DNA from 2 places in the Paenibacillus sp. F411 genome. Region 1 is predicted to be linked to the other one. Evidence: riboswitches for the same ligand, from Rfam matches in the RefSeq annotation. Region 1 holds a riboswitch; the other holds the start of a gene.
The links. A riboswitch is a leader RNA that binds a small molecule or an ion and turns the genes downstream of it on or off. The one in region 1 is predicted to bind cobalamin.

Region 1 (3,209 bases):
CTAAGCTCGGCAGGAACGCCCATTTTTTGCAGAAAATCAATGACCGGCTGTGTGAACTTCAAAAAGTTGTGGAAAGATTGTCCGTCATCCCTCGTAATAAAGCTGAAGTTCAGATTGCCCAGATCATGGTAGACTGCTCCGCCGCCGGACAGACGCCGTACGACCTGAATCCGGTGATCGCGGATGTATTCCTGGTTAATCTCTTCAATCGTATTCTGATGCTTGCCGATAATGATAGATGGCTGGTTGATGTAAAACAGAAGATAGCTGTCGTCCATAGGAAGATGCTTCAGCGCATATTCCTCAATCGCCAGATTGATGGCGGGATCATGGATTCCTTGATTATCAATAAACAGCATAGGTTACGCCTCCGCTTATTCAGTCTTGTCCAGGTTCTATTGTAAACGAAGACCCGCTTCAAGGGCAAAGCCATACGAGAGAGGGATCCAGAACGCCATGCCTTTCCTGTCAAAAGCTTCATACAGATCGCCATCAGAATTAACACACACCTCATGTTCGTCCTGTTAACTGGTAGAAACGAAAGGATGACAGGAGGCGACGTATTTGCTGGACAGAAAAATAGGAGCGCGCACACTTGGACTTCTCAGTGTATTGGGCCTCCTCCTGTTTCAGGGTGCTTTGCGGGCAGCGGAAGCGGAGCCCCACCTTCCGCGGGAGCTTACCGCAAGCTCTGTTACAGCCATGCCGGTATATATTACGGAGGTATATCCCGATGACCGCTCTCACCATGGTGTGATTGAAGGCGCGGGCGGGGCTGATTTATTTGAATTCGTGGAGATTGTGAACATGTCGGAGGAAGCGGTTGATTTCAATGAGCGGTATGCTCTTTATTATGTGTTCGGGGCATACTCAACAGAGCTGTCTGTTAGAAGCGGCGAAGACTTCGACGCCAAGGTGATCCTTCCGGCGCAAAGTACAGCCGTGCTGTGGGTGAAGCGTTCTAGCTCCGGCATTACGGGAGCAGCTTCAAGGCTGACGAAATCAGATTTCAGGGCTTATCATCAGCTGGAGGCACAGGTGCCTGTATTTCAGCTGGAGGGGCAGGATGGCCTTCATCATGCAGATCGCGGGCTGGTCCTGACTGCCCGGGGAGACAGCACGGTGGTTAGTGAGGTGTTTTATGGGGCAGGGGATGTGCAGAGAGGAGGAAGCATCCATGTCAAGCCCCCGCATAAGGGGAACCGCATGCTGCTTCTGGAACAGCGTTCTGCGCCCTCTCCGGGAGCGCTGCTGCCGGAGCAGCAACTCTTTCCAGGCAGTGCCCCCGAGTAGATAATGGTTGTAAGGCTTGTCCAGATGTCCTATAATTCACAACAGAGAACAAGCTTGTATATCAAACCAGATAATCCATACACATACATGCGAGGTCCCGGGCTTAACCTTTAAATCGTTAGCCTCGGGTGAAAAGGGAAGCCGGTGGAATTCCGGCACGGTCCCGCCACTGTAAAGCAGGAGACTCCCCCACGATGCCACTGGCTGTAGCACTAGGCTCGGGAAGGCGGGGGAGAAGCACCACCTGCAAGTCAGGAGACCTGCCTTGCGTGATGATCTGACGGTCCTTCGAGGAGAGGATTACGTTTGGAGCTGCCGTGCATGCAGTGGAACAGATCCTGGCTGTGAAGTAACAGCAGGAGGTGTTTCGCCCGGCTTTATGCCGGTGTACCGATCCAATAACGTAACCCCTGATTCTTTAACGAGGAGTCAGGGGTTTTTTGCGGTCCAAATCCGAAACGCCAGATGAATGATGTTAAAGTGGAGCAAGCTGTATATCTCGAAATTATACAAATAAGGGGAGAGAAACCAATGAACAAGATGTTAAAGTTCGGATCCACGCTCTTGATGACGATGATGCTGGCTATGATGCTGGCGGCGTGCACAAGCCCGGCCGAAGAGAACGAGACACAGCCGGCGCAGCAAGAGCAGTCACAGGGAAGTGAAGCCAATAACGATGAGACCCAGAAGGAAGAGGGCAAAGACAGCGAAGCCGACAAGACCGTCTATCCGTTAACGGTGAAGGATGCGACCGGGACCGAAATGACATTCGAAGCGGCACCGGCGAAGGTAGTTTCCTTGTCTCCGTCTGAAACCGAGAAGCTGTTTGCGCTCGGCCTTGATGAGCAGATCGTTGGTGTGTCCGAGGTGGACGATTACCCGGAGGCGGCGAAGTCCAAGCCCAAGATGGGCGGATATGAGATGGATGTAGAGGCGATTGTGGCATCTGGAGCAGATGTAGTGTTCACGGCTGCCATGAATGAGGATAATATCAACAAGCTTCGTGATCTGGATGTCAAGCTGTTCGTCAATGATCCCAAGACCATTGCTGAAGTGATGGACAATATCGCGCTGGTCGGAGAGATTACAGACCGTAAGGCCCAAGCCAAGGAAATTACCGATCAGATGCAGCAGGAGCTGGACATGGTGAAGAACGCGGTAAAAGACGTGAAGGAAGAAGACAAGAAGACCGTGTATGTTGAATTTTCACCGGGCTGGACAGTAGGCAGCGGAACTTACCTGGATGAAATGCTGAAGCTGAGCAATGCCATCAATGCGGCGGGCGAGGCAGAAGGCTGGTTTGAGGTAAGTGAAGAGAACATTATTGCTGCGAATCCTGATGTCATTCTATATTCCGCAAATGTCATGGATGAGAACAACCAGTCTTTAGATCAGCTCATTCAATCTCGCAGCGGCTGGGATCAAATCCAGGCCATTCAGGACGGACAGCTGTTCAAGCTGGACGACAATCTGATTAGCCGCCCGGGACCTCGTGTTACGCAGGGCCTGATTGAAGTAGCTAAGGCGATCTATCCGGATTTGATGACTCCGTGAATTCCAAGCTGGCAGGCTATACGATAGCGGGACTGCTGCTTCTGGTGCTGACCCTTGTGGTCAGCCTGGGTATCGGCTCCGTTCATCTGCCTGCCGGGCAGATCGGAGCCATGCTGCTTCAGCGGGTTCCCGGTCTGGCAGAGCGGTTTCCGACAGCCTGGGAGTCCTCGGCGGAACAAATTATTATGAAGGTGCGTCTACCCCGTATACTGCTCGGCATGCTGGTGGGTGCATCCCTGGCAACGGCAGGGGCGGCCTTTCAAGGAGTGCTGCGTAATCCGCTTGCGGACCCGTTTACACTGGGCGTGGCCTCCGGCTCGTCACTGGGCGCAGCGCTGCTTATTTTTTACGGTATGCAGTAT
Region 2 (3,209 bases), on a different contig from region 1:
ACGGCTGGACGGCTCCTCATGCCGGTTCGCGACAAGCTGCTGCACATGGGTCTTCTGGCGATGCAGTGATTGATTCAAGGTCTTCACGGCCGCTTCAGCGATATCAATCTCTTGCTGCAGGGCTTCTCTTCCTTGCTGCAACGCCTGCTTTAGAATCCTAATTTCGTCCAGCTTCTCCTCTGCGAACGCAAGGGCGTCCAGAAGAACAGGCTCCAGCTTGCTTTCCCCTTTTGTGCTCACTGGCACGTGGAGCAGGCTGCTCGACGGCTGAATCAAGACACGGTCCAGAGCCACCTGCTTGGCAATGGTCTCCAGAAGATTCAGCTCGCTATTGAGATCCGCTCTCCAGATACCCCGTCCGTCAATGATCCCCGCTCCCAGCACCTTGTCTTGCGGAAAGCCATGCTGCTCCAGCGCGCGGATATTGTCTGCTTTGCCATAAACAAAATCCAGGCCGATGCCGTCAACTGGAAGCTGAGTCACCGCAGGATAATACTCCAACGCATCAAAATACGTTTGCAGCATCAGCTTCAGCTGTGGAGCAGCCGAGCGCAGCTCGCTATAAATTCGGTTCAAGCTGGCCAGATCCTCTTCCGGCAGCGTCGTCACCAGGGCCGGCTCATCCAGCTGAACCCATTGCACGCCGGCAGCCTGCAGCTCTGCGAGCACTTGAGCGTACAGTGGAAGAATCCCATCCAGAACCTGCTGACGCTGCTCCGGCTGATACCCCTTGGACAGCTGGACAAAAGTATAAGGCCCGAGAAGCACCGGTCTGCCTTCAATGCCAAGCTCCTGCTTCGCTTCCAGATACGCCTCCAGCGGACGGTTGTGAACCAGCACCGGCTGCTTCTCTCCGAGTTCCGGCACAATATAGTGATAATTGGTATTAAACCACTTCGTCATTTCACAGGCTGTGGCATTATCGCTGCCCCGAGCCATCGCGAAGTAATGCTTCAGGGACGGCTTATCGCCCAGGCTGTCAAAGCGCTGTGGAATGAGTCCGAACATAAACGACACATCCAGCACATGATCGTACATGGAGAAATCATTGACCGGAATCCAGTCAATCCCTTTCTCCTGCTGCAGTTTCAGATGCTTCAGGCGAATAGACTTCATCGTTTGCAGAAACTCCTGCTCCTCCAGCTTTCCGGCCCAGAATGCCTCCAATGCTTTCTTCCACTCTCGGTTCTCTCCGATTCTTGGATACCCCAAGCTTGCACTTTGTACGTTTGTCATAGTTTCCCCTCCCCAAATATTAACCCAATGTAACTGCTTTGTGTAAAAAAAAACAAGAAAAGGGCATCCTCACCTAAAGACATAGGTAAAGATGCCCGCCTGAAATGAAAGCTGCGTGCTTCTTACACCTCCCTATCTCCCGTAGGTATTGCAGTGTTTTCGAAACAGGCAGGTCTCCTGGCTCTCGGGATCATCGCAATCTGGCCGTCTTCCCAATCGACAAGGATGCCGATCAGTGACTTTAATGGCCAGGCTGCTTCTCCGTTACAGTGGCGGGACCGCGCCGGATTTACACCGGTCTTCCCTTTTAAGCAAAAGAGTACTCTCTTTCGCACCTGTTTCTCTCATATAAAGTTGTAGAGTTCAATTATAGCGGGCTACAATTTAGAACATCATAATACACATCCAAGAAAATGGCAATCTATTTTTTACTTTTCCGATGTTATTTATCGGATTTAATAGTTTTATAGGCTTTTTTCTTGAAAACGTACCTTTTACGAAGAGGCTTTGAGCTTCTTCAGCGCTTTGTGAATCCATATGGCAGAGATAACCCCGTCTCCCATCGCAGCTGTAGCCAGCTCGGAATGTACGGCGAGATCCCCGGCAGCCCATACATGCTCAGCTGTCGTCATTTTGGTGCGGGGGTCTGTGATGACATGGCGGTTATGCGCCAGCTCTGCCCCGAGCTGCTTCGCAAGTCCGGAATGCACCTGATTGCCGCCAAAAGAGACGAAGCCGCGCTCGGCCTCTATCATTTCTCCCGATTGGAGCTGAACCCCCTTCAGGCTCCCCTGCTCCTGCAGGATTTTTGCAGCAGGCTGCTCCATATATTGTATGCCGTAAGCTTCCATGGACGAGAGCAATTCCTGATCTACCGGAGTCTGCTCGTGATTGATATAGATCAGGTCCTTCGTCCGCTCCCGCAGCAAGAGTGTCATGCCCGCCCCGGATGAGCCGGAGCCCAGCACAACCGTTCTCCGGTCCTGAATCTCGTAGCCATCACAGTCTGGACACACATAGACACTCTCTCCCAGCGTTGGATACAGGCCCTCGATTTCCGGAATACGGTCACTCAAGCCGGTCGCTAGCAGCAGCGTTCTGGCTTCATACCGTGAACCCTGCGCTCCCTTCAAGATAAAGCCGTCTGACGTAGATTGAGCGGATTCAATAGAGTCCTCCGCGAACGCTACCCCGAAGGATTTCGCCTGCTGACGTCCCCGCCGGCGCAGCTCTTCACCGGAAATCCCCTCAGTCCAGCCCAATATATTGTTATATTTCTTACAGAGCGTCGAACGGCCCTGTCCCTGATCAATGACCAAAACGTCATAATCCACATATCTCCCTAACTGAATTGCAGCCTGGAGGCCTGCGATTCCGCCACCAACAATGATGCAGTCCTTCATCTCTGATCTCCATCTCCTTCGCTACTTTTTACCTAATACATTAAACCAAAAGAAGATGTTTTACTCCGGACACCATAGATCGTCGGTAAAGCGCCAAAAACCGCCCCTGTCAATATGAGGGCAGTGTCGTTTGGGACCCTCAAAGACAAGGAGCGGTTTCAATAGCTCATAGCAGATTGCTGCAGAGCCTCTGAATAATATGCCGGATACCGGCTATACTTTCTACAACTCTGCTTAATACAGGAGGTACATGATGAAAAAGATTCCAGACACATCCTCCCATTACGATGTCGATCTTTCTACTGTGGAATCCCAGCGCAATGATACGGTGGCTGAAGAGTTTCCAGATGGTCCTTATGGATCTTCACTTGAGGCTTCCATGGGTAAAAGTACGCCTTGGCGTGAGGAGCAGCGGCCGCCGAACCGTTTTGATTATGAGAACCGGGAGCTGCACGAAAACGATCCTCGGGACTTCCCAGGTGCCGACCAAACGATCCAGTCCGGCCACGATTAGAGCGTGCTTATTGGGTTCCCAGCATGATGCGGTCATCAGCGAGCTTGTGGCCGCTA

Region 2: linked by a shared signal. The riboswitch ahead of metE (5-methyltetrahydropteroyltriglutamate--homocysteine S-methyltransferase) and the one ahead of JJQ72_RS05575 (ABC transporter substrate-binding protein) in region 1 are both predicted to bind cobalamin.

The regions. Positions count from the first base shown of each region.
Region 1 is NZ_JAGFIP010000004.1:14,642-17,850, forward strand. Features, by position in the region: gene lplA (lipoate--protein ligase) at 1-359, opposite strand, end outside; gene JJQ72_RS05570 (lamin tail domain-containing protein) at 565-1,293, shown strand; cobalamin riboswitch at 1,369-1,575, shown strand; gene JJQ72_RS05575 (ABC transporter substrate-binding protein) at 1,825-2,847, shown strand; gene JJQ72_RS05580 (FecCD family ABC transporter permease) at 2,844-3,209, shown strand, end outside.
Region 2 is NZ_JAGFIP010000007.1:102,274-105,482, reverse strand. Features, by position in the region: gene metE (5-methyltetrahydropteroyltriglutamate--homocysteine S-methyltransferase) at 1-1,236, opposite strand, end outside; cobalamin riboswitch at 1,387-1,590, opposite strand; gene JJQ72_RS09575 (NAD(P)/FAD-dependent oxidoreductase) at 1,731-2,639, opposite strand; gene JJQ72_RS09570 (hypothetical protein) at 2,893-3,153, shown strand; gene JJQ72_RS09565 (ABC transporter ATP-binding protein) at 3,161-3,209, opposite strand, start outside.